DNA from 3 places in the Pseudomonas sp. LBUM1668 genome. Region 2 is predicted to be linked to each of the others. Evidence: predicted binding sites of a transcription regulator. Region 2 holds the regulator's gene; each other region holds the start of a gene.
What was found. Region 2 encodes sigma-54, which starts transcription at its own class of promoters, with help from an activator protein. Its sites were predicted from a motif close to ANTGGCATNNANNTTGCTNT; they were not measured.
Positions count from the first base shown of each region.

Region 1: flgB (flagellar basal body rod protein FlgB) is a predicted target of sigma-54. The motif match lies at 2,267-2,286, and genes of this name have one in related genera.
Region 3: glnA (glutamate--ammonia ligase) is a predicted target of sigma-54. The motif match lies at 2,366-2,385, and genes of this name have one in related genera.

Region 1 covers NZ_CP166787.1:4,395,573-4,399,753, reverse strand. Annotated here, with positions in the region: gene flgA (flagellar basal body P-ring formation chaperone FlgA) at 1-70, opposite strand, end outside; gene ACA061_RS19835 (chemotaxis protein CheV) at 152-1,084, shown strand; gene cheR (protein-glutamate O-methyltransferase CheR) at 1,131-1,958, shown strand; gene flgB (flagellar basal body rod protein FlgB) at 2,327-2,737, shown strand; gene flgC (flagellar basal body rod protein FlgC) at 2,741-3,184, shown strand; gene flgD (flagellar hook assembly protein FlgD) at 3,200-3,925, shown strand; gene flgE (flagellar hook protein FlgE) at 3,956-4,181, shown strand, end outside.
Region 2 covers NZ_CP166787.1:961,466-965,646, reverse strand. Annotated here, with positions in the region: gene lptC (LPS export ABC transporter periplasmic protein LptC) at 1-397, shown strand, start outside; gene lptA (lipopolysaccharide transport periplasmic protein LptA) at 384-929, shown strand; gene lptB (LPS export ABC transporter ATP-binding protein) at 929-1,654, shown strand; gene ACA061_RS04165 (RNA polymerase factor sigma-54) at 1,842-3,335, shown strand; gene hpf (ribosome hibernation-promoting factor, HPF/YfiA family) at 3,409-3,717, shown strand; gene ptsN (PTS IIA-like nitrogen regulatory protein PtsN) at 3,729-4,181, shown strand, end outside.
Region 3 covers NZ_CP166787.1:352,041-356,221, reverse strand. Annotated here, with positions in the region: gene typA (translational GTPase TypA) at 1-557, opposite strand, end outside; gene thiI (tRNA uracil 4-sulfurtransferase ThiI) at 697-2,151, opposite strand; gene glnA (glutamate--ammonia ligase) at 2,479-3,885, shown strand; gene ACA061_RS01605 (DUF4124 domain-containing protein) at 4,170-4,181, shown strand, end outside.

The DNA.
Region 1 (4,181 bases), 2.6 Mb from region 2:
CGGACACCGCGCAAAGCCCTCTGCGGAGGGAAGATGTCAGGCGTCGGAAAAATGTCGTTTGAGCGTTCATACGAGTTAAAAAGCAAGCGCCGTGCCGTTTAGCAATGAATGTGCGTCGCAACAACACTTGGCGTTGGTTTAGGAGTCTGGCATGGCTGGTGTAATGGATTCGGTGAACCAGCGCACGCAACTGGTAGGGCAGAATCGCCTGGAGCTGTTGTTGTTCCGTCTTGACGGTCAGCAACTCTACGGGATCAACGTGTTCAAGGTTCGGGAAGTGCTGCAATGCCCGTCGCTGACGTTGATGCCCAAGTCCAGTCCTGTCGTGTGCGGGGTGGCAAGTATTCGGGGGGCGACCATTCCGATCCTTGATCTGGCAATGGCGACCGGCTCAGGTGCGTTGAAAGACAAGAACAACCCGTTCGTGATCATCACGGAGTACAACACCAAGACCCAGGGTTTCCTGGTCCGCTCGGTGGAGCGCATCGTCAACATGAACTGGGAAGAGATTCATCCGCCGCCCAAGGGCACGGGTCGCGATCATTATCTGACCGCTGTGACTCGGGTGGACAATCAGTTAGTCGAAATCATCGACGTCGAGAAAGTGCTGGCGGAAGTCGCACCGACGCCGGAAGCGATTTCGGTCGGCGTGGTCGATGTCGAGACCCAGACCAAAGCGTTGTCGCTGCGGGTGCTGACAGTCGATGACTCGTCGGTGGCACGCAAGCAGGTCTCGCGGTGTCTGCAGACGGTTGGCGTGGAAGTCGTGGCGTTGAACGACGGCAAGCAGGCGCTGGATTACCTGCGCAAGCTGGTCGACGAGGGCAAGAAGCCGGAAGAAGAGTTCCTGATGATGATCTCCGACATCGAGATGCCGGAGATGGACGGGTACACCCTGACGGCGGAAATCCGCAGCGACCCACGCATGCAAAAGCTTCATATCATCCTGCATACTTCGTTGTCGGGAGTGTTCAATCAGGCGATGGTCAAGAAAGTCGGTGCCGATGACTTTCTGGCCAAATTCCGTCCTGATGACCTGGCATCCCGGGTAGTCGACCGGATCAAAGCAGCAGATATCAGCTAGGGGCCTTCTGCCCCTGGCGGTCAACACGATTTAAGAGGCGGCATCATTGTCTACGGGTAATTTGGATTTCGAACAGTTCCGGGTGTTCCTGGAAAAAGCCTGTGGCATTTTGCTCGGTGAAAACAAGCAATACCTGGTCTCGAGCCGTCTCAACAAACTGATGGAAGTGCAAGGCATCAAGTCCCTGGGTGAGCTGGTTCAGCGCATCCAGACCCAGCCGCGCAGCGGTTTGCGCGAGCAGGTGGTCGATGCCATGACGACCAACGAAACCCTGTGGTTTCGTGACACCTATCCGTTTGAAGTCTTGAAGAACAAGGTGCTGCCCGAAGCCATCAAGGCCGCTCCCAACCAGCGTCTGCGGATCTGGTCGGCGGCGTGTTCCTCGGGTCAGGAACCGTACTCGCTGTCGATGTCGATCGACGAGTTCGAGCGCAGCAATCTCGGCCAGTTGAAGATGGGCGTGCAGATCGTTGCCACGGATCTGTCTGGTCTCATGTTGAACAACTGCAAGACCGGCGAGTACGACAGCCTGGCAATCGGTCGTGGCTTGTCGCCTGATCGCTTGCAACGTTACTTCGACCCGAAAGGGCCGGGTCGCTGGGCCGTCAAGGCGCCGATCAAGAACCGGGTGGAATTCCGCTCGTTCAACTTGCTCGACAGCTATGCAGCGCTGGGCAAGTTCGACATCGTGTTCTGCCGCAACGTGTTGATCTACTTCTCGGCTGAAGTGAAGAAAGACATTCTGTTGCGCATCCACAGCACGTTGAAGCCGGGCGGTTATCTGTTCCTCGGTGCTTCCGAAGCGCTGAACGGTTTGCCGGACCATTACCAGATGGTTCAGTGCAGCCCGGGGATCATTTACCAGGCGAAGTAACTGACATCGGCGTCACAAGAACGGGAGTCCTCAGGGGCTCCCGTTTTTTTGTGCCGAATAATCTCCCAGGCGCCAATTCCCTGTAGGAGCTGCCGAAGGCTGCGATCTTTTGATCTTGTTTCTAAAAAACAAAGTCAAAAGATCGCAGCCTTCGGCAGCTCCTACAGATTGAGACCAGTTCCGGGGTATTCGGTAAAGGCAGGGGCAAGCGGCAGAAAAGCGGCATCTGGCGGAAAGCGGTTGCCGCTTTTCTGGCATTGCCGCATTGCCGATAGCCCACAAGGCCCCGGTTTACGGGTGTTTCTTGCATTGGCACGCCACTTGCTAAAGCTCAGTTACGAAAAACCGGTCACCTGAAGGTTCCCGACATGAGCATCAGCTTCGATAAAGCGCTCGGCATTCACGAAAAGGCTCTGGGCTTCCGCGCCCAGCGCGCTGAAGTGCTGGCCAATAACATCACCAACGCCGATACCCCGAACTACAAGGCTCGGGATCTGGACTTCTCCAAAGTGCTGGAAGCACAGACCGAGAAAACCAAAAGCGGTGGCCACTTCGCCCTGAACATGACCAACAGCCGTCACATCGAAGCTGAAGGTTTGGGCAATGGTGACGAATCGTTGCTGTATCGCACGCCGATGCAACCGTCGATCGACCAGAACACTGTTGACGCCCAGATTGAGCAGTCCAACTACGCGGAAAACGCCGTGGGCTTCCAGGCCAGCTTCACCCTGCTCAACAGCAAATTCAAAGGGCTGGTTTCAGCCCTGCGCGGAGAGTAATCCATGTCCCTGTCCAGCGTTTTCAACATTGCCGGCAGCGGCATGAGCGCACAAACCACGCGTCTGAACACCGTGGCATCGAACATCGCCAACGCCGAAACCGTCTCGTCGAGCATCGACCAGACCTACCGTGCCCGTCACCCGGTATTCGCCACCATGTTCCAGGGCGGCCAGAGCGGCGGCAGCAACTCGCTGTTCCAGAACCAGGACGCTGCTGGTCAAGGTGTGCAGGTGCTCGGCGTGGTCGAAGACCAGAGCAACCTCGAAGCGCGCTACGAGCCGAACCATCCGGCTGCCGATGGCAAGGGCTACGTCTACTACCCGAACGTCAACGTGGTGGAAGAGATGGCTGACATGATCTCCGCGAGCCGGTCCTTCCAGACCAACGCCGAAATGATGAACACCGCCAAAACCATGATGCAGAAGGTACTGACCCTCGGTCAGTAATAAGGGGCGACTGTCATGAGCGTTACCGATACCACCAGCGGCCTCAGCATGAACGACATCCTGGCGAACTCTTCGAAGAGCACCAGTTCGACCACTGGTGGCATTGCTTCGGCCACCAACAGCGCCACCGGCGGTCAAGCCCTGGGCAAGGATGCGTTCCTGCAGCTGCTGGTCACCCAGCTGAAAAACCAGAACCCGCTCGATCCGCAGGACAACAGCGCATTCGTTGCGCAGTTGGCGCAGTTCAGCAGCCTGGAAGGCATTACCACGCTCAACAGCACCGTTAGCGGGCTGGCCGGCAACTACAACTCGTCGCAAGCGTTGCAGGCGTCGTCTCTGGTTGGCCGCAACGTGATTGTGCAGACCAATACCGCACAGCTCGACGACCCGACCAAAGGCATGACTGGTTCGGTAACCGTGCCATCGTCCATCGCGGAAGGCACCGTGACGATCACCGACAAGGACGGCAAAACGGTTCGCACCATCGACCTGGGTAGCCGCGCCGCTGGCGCCGCCAGTTTCACGTGGGATGGCAAGGACACCAGCGGCACCGTGGTGCCCGTCGGTACTTACACCTTCAAGGCCAACGCACCGATCAACGGCGCCGCGACGGACCTGGCAACTTACCTGCCGGCCACCGTCAACAGCGTGACGATCAGCCAGACCGGCGGCGAGCTGATGCTCAACCTGGCCGGCAAGGGCAGCGTCGCCCTGTCCAAAGTACAAACCATTGGTATATAGAGCCGACTAACCGGCACAAAGGAGTGGAATATGTCTTTCAATATCGGCCTTAGCGGTCTCTATGCAGCCAACAAACAACTGGACGTGACCGGCAACAACATCGCCAACGTCGCGACTGCCGGTTTCAAATCTTCCCGTGCAGAGTTTGAAGACGTCTACTCGGCGACCAAACTGGGCACCGGCAGCAAGGTCATCGGTAACGGTGTGCGCCTGGCCAACGTTTCGCAGCAGTTCACCCAGGGTGACATCAGCAACA
Region 2 (4,181 bases):
GGACGGCAAAGTGCAGTATGAAATGACGTCCGACAAGGCCGAGCACGTCAAGGCGACCGACATCACGCTGGTCACCAAGCCCGACCTGAACATGTACCGCGGAACGGATTTCCCGTGGCACGTGACCAGCGAACGCGGCGAAGTGAATTCGGGCGGCACCGAAGTCGAATTGATCGATTCGGTACGCATCAAGCGCACCGATGAAAAGAAACGTGACACGCTGATCACTTCCACTCGCATGACAGTGTTCCCGCAGCGGGAATATGCGCAGACCGAGCAACCCGTTAGAATCGAGGGCGCTGGCGGTGTATCGACTGGCGTAGGAATGAAAGCGTACCTGAAGGAAAGCAGGATACACCTGCAATCGAACGTAAGAGGACAGTATGAGGCTCGTTAAAACCCTCCCTATTTTGCTCAGTCTGGGCGCAGCACTGGGAAGCGTGAGCGCCTGGGCTCTGCCGAACGATCAAGAGCAGCCAATCCGCATTCAGGCCGACGATGCCCAGCTGGACGACAAGAACGGCGTAGCTACCTATAAAGGTGACGTGATCATCACTCAGGGCTCGATGATCGTCAAAGGCAACACCGTGACCATCACCCGCACCTCGACCGGTGATATCGACGTTGTGACGTCGGTCGGCAACCTCGCCTACTTCGAACAACTGCAGACTGCCGGCGACACCAAGCCAGTTCAGGGCTGGGGCGTGACGATTCAGTACCACGCCGCGCAAAATCGCGTCGTCCTGATCGATAAGGCCAAGGTTGTCGATAAAGACAACAACACCACCCAGGGCGAGAAAATCGTCTACGACACCGTGAAGAAACTGGCCAGCGCCGGTCGCGCTACCGGCAGCAAAGTCACCGAATCGCGTCCGCGCATCGACATGGTGATCCAGCCGAAGAAGAAAACCGAAGAGAAAAACCAGTAATGGCAACTCTGAAAGCTCAGCACCTGGCCAAGGCCTATAAAAGCCGCCAGGTCGTGCGTGACGTCAGCCTGTCGATCGACAGCGGTCAGATCGTCGGCCTGCTCGGCCCCAACGGTGCCGGCAAGACCACGTGCTTCTACATGATCGTCGGCCTGGTTCAGGCTGATCAGGGCCGTGTGCTGATCGATGATCTGGACGTCAGCCACCAGCCAATGCACGGTCGTGCAAAGGCCGGTATCGGCTATCTGCCGCAAGAAGCGTCGATCTTCCGCAAACTGTCGGTAGCCGACAACATCATGGCCATCCTCGAGACCCGTCAGGAACTCGACAAGGCCGGTCGTCGCAAGGAGCTGGAAAGCCTGCTGCAGGAATTCCACATCAGCCACATCCGCGACAACCTCGGCATGAGCCTGTCCGGTGGTGAACGCCGCCGGGTGGAAATCGCCCGCGCGCTGGCGACTGCGCCGAAATTCATCCTGCTCGACGAACCGTTCGCCGGTGTCGATCCGATTTCGGTCGGCGACATCAAGCAAATCATCCACCATCTCAAAGCCAAGGGCATCGGTGTTCTGATCACCGACCACAACGTGCGCGAGACGCTGGATATCTGCGAAACCGCTTACATCGTCAACGACGGTCAGCTGATCGCCGAAGGTGACTCCGCTACCATCCTGGCCAACGACCTGGTCAAGGAAGTGTATCTGGGCCACGAGTTCCGCCTGTAAGCGTAAAGGTGCCCGGTGAGCCGCCCGGGCGCTGTATCGGTTCAAGCAGAATTTAATACGCTTTAATTGTTACAGCGCTCTAGGCAAACACTTCAGTTTCAGGCATATAATTTGCTTAAGTTTGGCGCTTCGGCGCCCTGTAGTGGATGGCGCATCGCGCCGGCGAATAAGGTGTTAAGCCCCTGCCATGAAACCATCGCTAGTCTTGAGAATGGGCCAGCAGCTGACGATGACACCGCAGCTGCAACAGGCTATCCGTCTGCTCCAATTGTCGACCCTGGACCTGCAACAGGAAATTCAGGAGGCCCTGGAATCCAATCCGATGCTCGAACGCCAGGAAGAAGGCGAAGACTTCGACAACACCGACCCCCTGGCTGACAACGCCGAACAGAAGCCCAACACCGATATCCAGGAACCCTCCTATCAGGAAACCGCCCCGACGGTGGATAACCTCGAGGAAGGCGACTGGAGCGAGCGCATCCCCAACGAACTACCGGTCGACACTGCCTGGGAAGACGTCTACCAGACCAGCGCCAGCAGCCTGCCGAGCAGCGATGATGACGAGTGGGACTTCACCACGCGCACTTCAGTGGGCGAAAGCCTGCAAAGCCATCTGCTTTGGCAACTGAATCTCGCACCGATGTCCGACACCGATCGACTGATCGCCGTGACCCTGATCGATTGCATCAACAATCAGGGCTACCTGGACGAAACCCTCGACGAGATTCTCGAAGCGTTTGATCCGGAACTGGACATCGAACTGGACGAGATCGAAGCTGTTCTGCACCGCATCCAGCAGTTTGAACCCGCCGGCATCGGCGCGCGCAATCTCAGCGAATGCCTGCTGCTGCAATTGCGCCAGCTATCGGCCAAGACGCCTTGGCTGGCTGAAGCGAAACGTCTGGTCAGCGATTACATCGACTTGCTCGGCAGCCGCGATTACAGCCAGTTGATGCGCCGCATGAAGCTCAAGGAGGATGAGCTGCGCCAGGTTATCGAACTGGTACAGAGCCTCAATCCACGGCCGGGCTCGCAGATCGAATCGACGGAAGCCGAATACGTCGTTCCGGACGTCATTGTGCGCAAGGACAATGAACGCTGGCTGGTCGAGCTGAATCAGGAGTCGGTACCTCGTCTGCGCGTCAACGCTCAGTACGCAGGCTTTGTGCGTCGCGCCGATACCAGCGCCGACAATACGTTCATGCGCAATCAGTTGCAGGAAGCCCGCTGGTTCATCAAGAGCCTGCAAAGCCGCAACGAAACCCTGATGAAAGTGGCCACCCAGATCGTCGAGCATCAGCGCGGCTTTCTGGAATATGGCGACGAAGCCATGAAGCCGCTGGTGTTGCATGACATCGCCGAGGCGGTTGGCATGCACGAGTCGACCATTTCCCGGGTGACCACGCAGAAATTCATGCATACCCCACGCGGTATTTATGAACTGAAATACTTTTTCTCCAGCCACGTCAGCACCTCCGAGGGCGGCGAATGCTCGTCCACGGCGATCCGCGCGATCATCAAAAAACTGGTTGCCGCGGAAAATCAGAAAAAGCCGTTGAGTGACAGCAAGATCGCTGGTTTACTGGAGGCACAAGGCATTCAGGTGGCTCGCCGCACCGTCGCCAAGTACCGCGAATCCCTCGGGATCGCGCCTTCGAGCGAACGCAAGCGGTTGATGTAAGCCACGTTACAGCGTTCCAGTGGCAGGCTTTTCGGCCTGCCGCTTTATGCACTGGCAACGAAGGAGAAGCTGTATGCAAGTCAACATCAGTGGACACCAACTGGAAGTGACCGAACCTCTGCGCGACTACATCAATGAGAAACTTCAACGATTAGAGCGCCATTTCGACAAGATCACCAACGTGCAAGTCACGATGTGCGTCGAAAAGCTTAAGCAGAAAATCGAAGCCACCTTGCATATACCCGGCAGTGAAGTGGTCGCCAACGCAGAACATACCGATATGTATGCCGCGATCGACGCCTTGACCGACAAGCTGGACAAACAACTCAAAAAGCATAAGGAAAAGACCCAGAGCCTGCTCCAGGGCGCGACCGGTCGATAACCCCCTACCCCATGATCCGACTTGAAAGTATCCTGACCCCCGGCCGTTCCCTCGTGAACGTGCCGGGCGGCAGTAAAAAGAAAGCCCTCGAACAGATTGCCAACCTGATCGCCCGTGAAGTGCCGGATCTGGAGATGCAAGATGTCTTCGAGGCTCTGATTGCCCGTGAAAAACTCGGTTCTACCGGTTTTGGCAACGGCATCGCCATTCCTCACTGTCGCCTCAAGGGTTGCCAGTCGCCGATCAGTGCCCTGATGCACCTTGAAGCCCCTATCGATTTCGACGCCATTGATGGTGCGCCGGTTGACCTGCTGTTTGTACTGCTGGTCCCCGAAGCTGCCACCGATGCGCATCTGGAGTTGCTCCGCCAGATCGCCAGCATGCTGGATCGCAAGGATGTGCGCGATAAACTGCGCAGCGCTTCAAGCAATGAAGCCTTGTACCAGGTTGTTGTGGACGAGCAG
Region 3 (4,181 bases), 610 kb from region 2:
AGCGGGGTCATGTCTTCAGCCATGTCGGTGTGATCCAGACCGGCAATGCCGTTCAGGGCCGAGGCGTAAACAACCTGGAAGTCCAGTTGTTCTTCGGTAGCACCGAGGTTGTCGAACAGGTCGAAGATCTGGTCCAGAACCCAGTCCGGACGCGCGCCTGGACGGTCAACCTTGTTGATGACCACGATCGGACGCAGGCCGGCTTCGAAAGCCTTCTTGGTCACGAAACGGGTTTGCGGCATAGGGCCGTCTTGAGCGTCAACCAGCAGCAGAACGGAGTCAACCATCGACATTACACGTTCAACTTCGCCGCCGAAGTCGGCGTGGCCAGGGGTGTCCACGATGTTGATGTGGTAGCCGTTCCAGTTGATGGCGGTGTTTTTCGCCAGAATGGTAATACCGCGCTCTTTTTCCTGGTCGTTGGAGTCCATCACGCGCTCGTCGTTGAGCTCGTTGCGCTCCAGAGTGCCGGATTGACGCAGGAGTTTGTCTACCAGGGTGGTTTTACCATGGTCAACGTGGGCAATGATGGCGATGTTGCGTAGATTTTCGATCACTTGTGTATCTCGATCAGAGGATTCGGTTTGCTGACAAGTCTTGGCAGCGATTAGCAGTAGTGTCCGGCATGGCCGTTACAGCTTGACGGCGGTGTCGGGGGGCCGGTGACGCAGGCCACAGGCAAACAGCCCCGGGCACTTAGCTCGGTCGATAAACGCGCACATTGGCATGCCCCTCACTGAGCAAATGGTGGGCATGCAGGCGACTCATCACGCCTTTGTCGCAATACAGCAGGTACTGGCGAGTAGGGTCCAGTTCCTTGAAACGTGCGTTCACTGCATAGAACGGCATCGTCTGTACCTCTATGCCGGCAAGCTCCAGCGGTTCGTCTTCAGCGGCATCCGGGTGACGGATGTCGATGACGATCTGACCGGCCAGTGCTTCGCCGACTTCTTCAATTTGCAAATCCTGGCCCAATTCATCGATCACTCGATCAATGGCGACCAGTTTGGCGTTGGCGAGCGCACGCTCGAGCACCGCCATGTCGAATTCTTTCTCTTCGTGTTCAACGCGGCCACGCTTGGCGGCGGTCTTCGGATTGACCGAGATGACCCCGCAGTACTCCGGCATGTGCCGGGCAAAATCGGCAGTGCCGATTTCGTTGGCCGTGTCGATGATGTCCTGTTTGTGCGCGACGATCAGCGGGCGCAGGACCAGCTTGTCGGTCACGCAGTCGATCACCGACAGGTTCGGCAGCGTCTGGCTCGATACCTGGGAGATCGCTTCGCCGGTAACCAGCGCATCGATGCTCAGGCGGTCGGCGATGACAGAGGACGCGCGCAACATCATACGCTTCAATACGACGCCCATATGACTGTTATCGACTTTGCCGAGAATTTCGCCCAACACTTCTTCGAACGGCACACTGACAAATAGCACGCGTTGCGAGCTGCCGTACTTCTTCCAGATGAAGTGCGCGACTTCCATCACGCCCAATTCGTGGGCACGACCGCCCAGATTGAAGAAGCAGAAGTGCGCCATCAGGCCGCGGCGCATGATCTGGTAGGCCGCAACGGTGGAGTCAAAGCCGCCGGACATCAATACCAGCGTCTGCTCCAAAGCGCCGAGCGGGTAACCGCCGATGCCGTTGTGCTGGCTGTGAATGACAAACAACCGTTTGTCGCGAACTTCGATACGGACTTCGATTTCCGGCTTTTTCAGGTCGATTCCGGCGGCGCCGCACTCACGACGCAACTTGCTGCCGACGTATTTTTCGACGTCCATCGAGCTGAACGCGTGCTTGCCCGCACGCTTGCAGCGCACCGAGAAAATCTTCCCGGCCAAGGCCGCGCCGTAGTGTTCCTTGCACTTTTCGGTGATGTCGTCGAAGTCGCCCAGCGGGTACTCGTCGATCTGCAAAAAGTGCGCGATGCCCGGCATGCACATCAGGCGTTCGCCCATCTCTTTCAGGGCTTTGGCGTCGGTAACGCGGGTTTCCAGCTCGAGGTTGTCCCACACACCGTTCACCACCACAGCCGGGTCCAGATCGCGGAGCACGGCGCGGATGTTTTTGGCCAACTGGCGGATAAATTTCGTCCGGACAGGTCGACTCTTGATGGTGATCTCGGGGAAGACTTTTACGATTAGTTTCATGAAAACAGCGCGCGCAGGGCCAGCCGAAAAAGGGGGGCGCGGATTATAGCGGAAATTGCTCAAGGTTTAACCAGTTAATATGCAGAAGGTTTCGAACGCACCAAAACGGGTCATTTTGAGATTAAGACGCTACATTAGAGGGCGATAATTTCTGCATCAGGGCGCTTTGCACTTTAATAAGCGTGAATTTGGGGCAAAAAACCCATGCTGGGGCACTGGCATGCAATTTGCTCCCTTGTGAGGCAGGTTGCCTTGGCAGAGTATTCGCGCCGGCATCACCACTATTAAGGGCATCCACTACCCGCCCTAATTCACCCGGAGGACACTATGTCGAAGTCGGTTCAACTCATCAAAGATCATGACGTCAAGTGGATTGATCTGCGCTTCACGGACACCAAAGGCACTCAGCACCACGTGACCATGCCGGCTCGCGATGCGCTGGAAGACGACTTCTTCGAAGTCGGCAAGATGTTCGACGGTTCCTCCATCGCTGGCTGGAAAGGCATCGAAGCCTCCGACATGATCCTGCTGCCGGACGACGAAACTGCCGTGCTCGACCCGTTCACCGAAGACGCCACCCTGATCCTGGTGTGCGACATCATCGAACCGTCGACCATGCAAGGTTACGATCGCGACCCGCGCGCCATTGCTCACCGCGCCGAGGAATACCTGAAGACCACCGGTATCGGTGACACCGTCTTCGCCGGCCCAGAGCCAGAATTCTTCATCTTCGACGAAGTGAAATTCAAGTCGGACATCTCCGGCTCGATGTTCAAGATCTACTCCGAACAAGGTTCGTGGATGTCCGACCAGGACATCGAAGGCGGCAACAAGGGTCACCGTCCAGGCGTCAAAGGCGGCTACTTCCCGGTTCCGCCGTTCGACCACGACCACGAAATCCGTACTGCCATGTGCAACGCACTGGAAGAAATGGGCCAGACCGTTGAAGTTCACCACCACGAAGTGGCGACTGCCGGTCAGAACGAAATCGGTGTCAAGTTCAACACCCTGGTGAAGAAAGCTGACGAAGTTCAGACTCTGAAATACGTTGTACACAACGTTGCCGACGCTTACGGCCGCACCGCTACCTTCATGCCGAAGCCGCTGTACGGCGACAACGGTTCGGGTATGCACGTACACATGTCCATCTCCAAAGATGGCAAGAACACCTTCGCTGGCGAAGGCTATGCCGGCCTGTCCGAAACCGCTCTGTACTTCATCGGCGGTATCATCAAGCACGGTAAGGCACTGAACGGCTTCACCAACCCGGCCACCAACTCCTACAAGCGTCTGGTGCCAGGCTTCGAAGCGCCGGTAATGCTGGCCTACTCGGCTCGCAACCGTTCCGCCTCGATCCGTATTCCTTACGTCAACAGCCCTAAAGGCCGTCGTATCGAAGCACGTTTCCCGGACCCGGCTGCCAACCCGTACCTGGCTTTCGCAGCACTGCTGATGGCCGGCCTGGACGGTATCCAGAACAAGATCCACCCAGGCGATGCTGCCGACAAAAACCTGTACGACCTGCCGCCTGAAGAGGCGAAAGAGATCCCACAAGTTTGCGGCAGCCTGAAAGAAGCCCTGGAAGAGCTGGACAAGGGCCGTGCGTTCCTGACCAAGGGCGGCGTGTTCTCCGACGACTTCATCGACGCTTACATCGCGCTGAAATCCGAAGAAGAAATCAAGGTCCGCACCTTCGTACACCCACTGGAATATGAGCTGTACTACAGCTGCTGATCCGGTAGCGCCGCGCTACGCGGCGTGACAAAAAGAGGCCTCCTTCGGGAGGCCTTTTTTATTGCGCGGATTTTATGACTGATGAAGAACCTGTAGGAGTGAGCCTGCTCGCGATAGCGGTGGGTCGTTAAGAATTATGGTGGCTGACACTACGCGATCGCGAGCAGGCTCACTCCTACAGTGAATTGTGGCGTACAAATAATTCCCGGATGTGTACCGGGTTAGGCTTACCGCCGACCCTGGCCTATGCTGCAAGCCAATCTCATTGTTGATCGGTCGATTCCATGGGTCGTGGT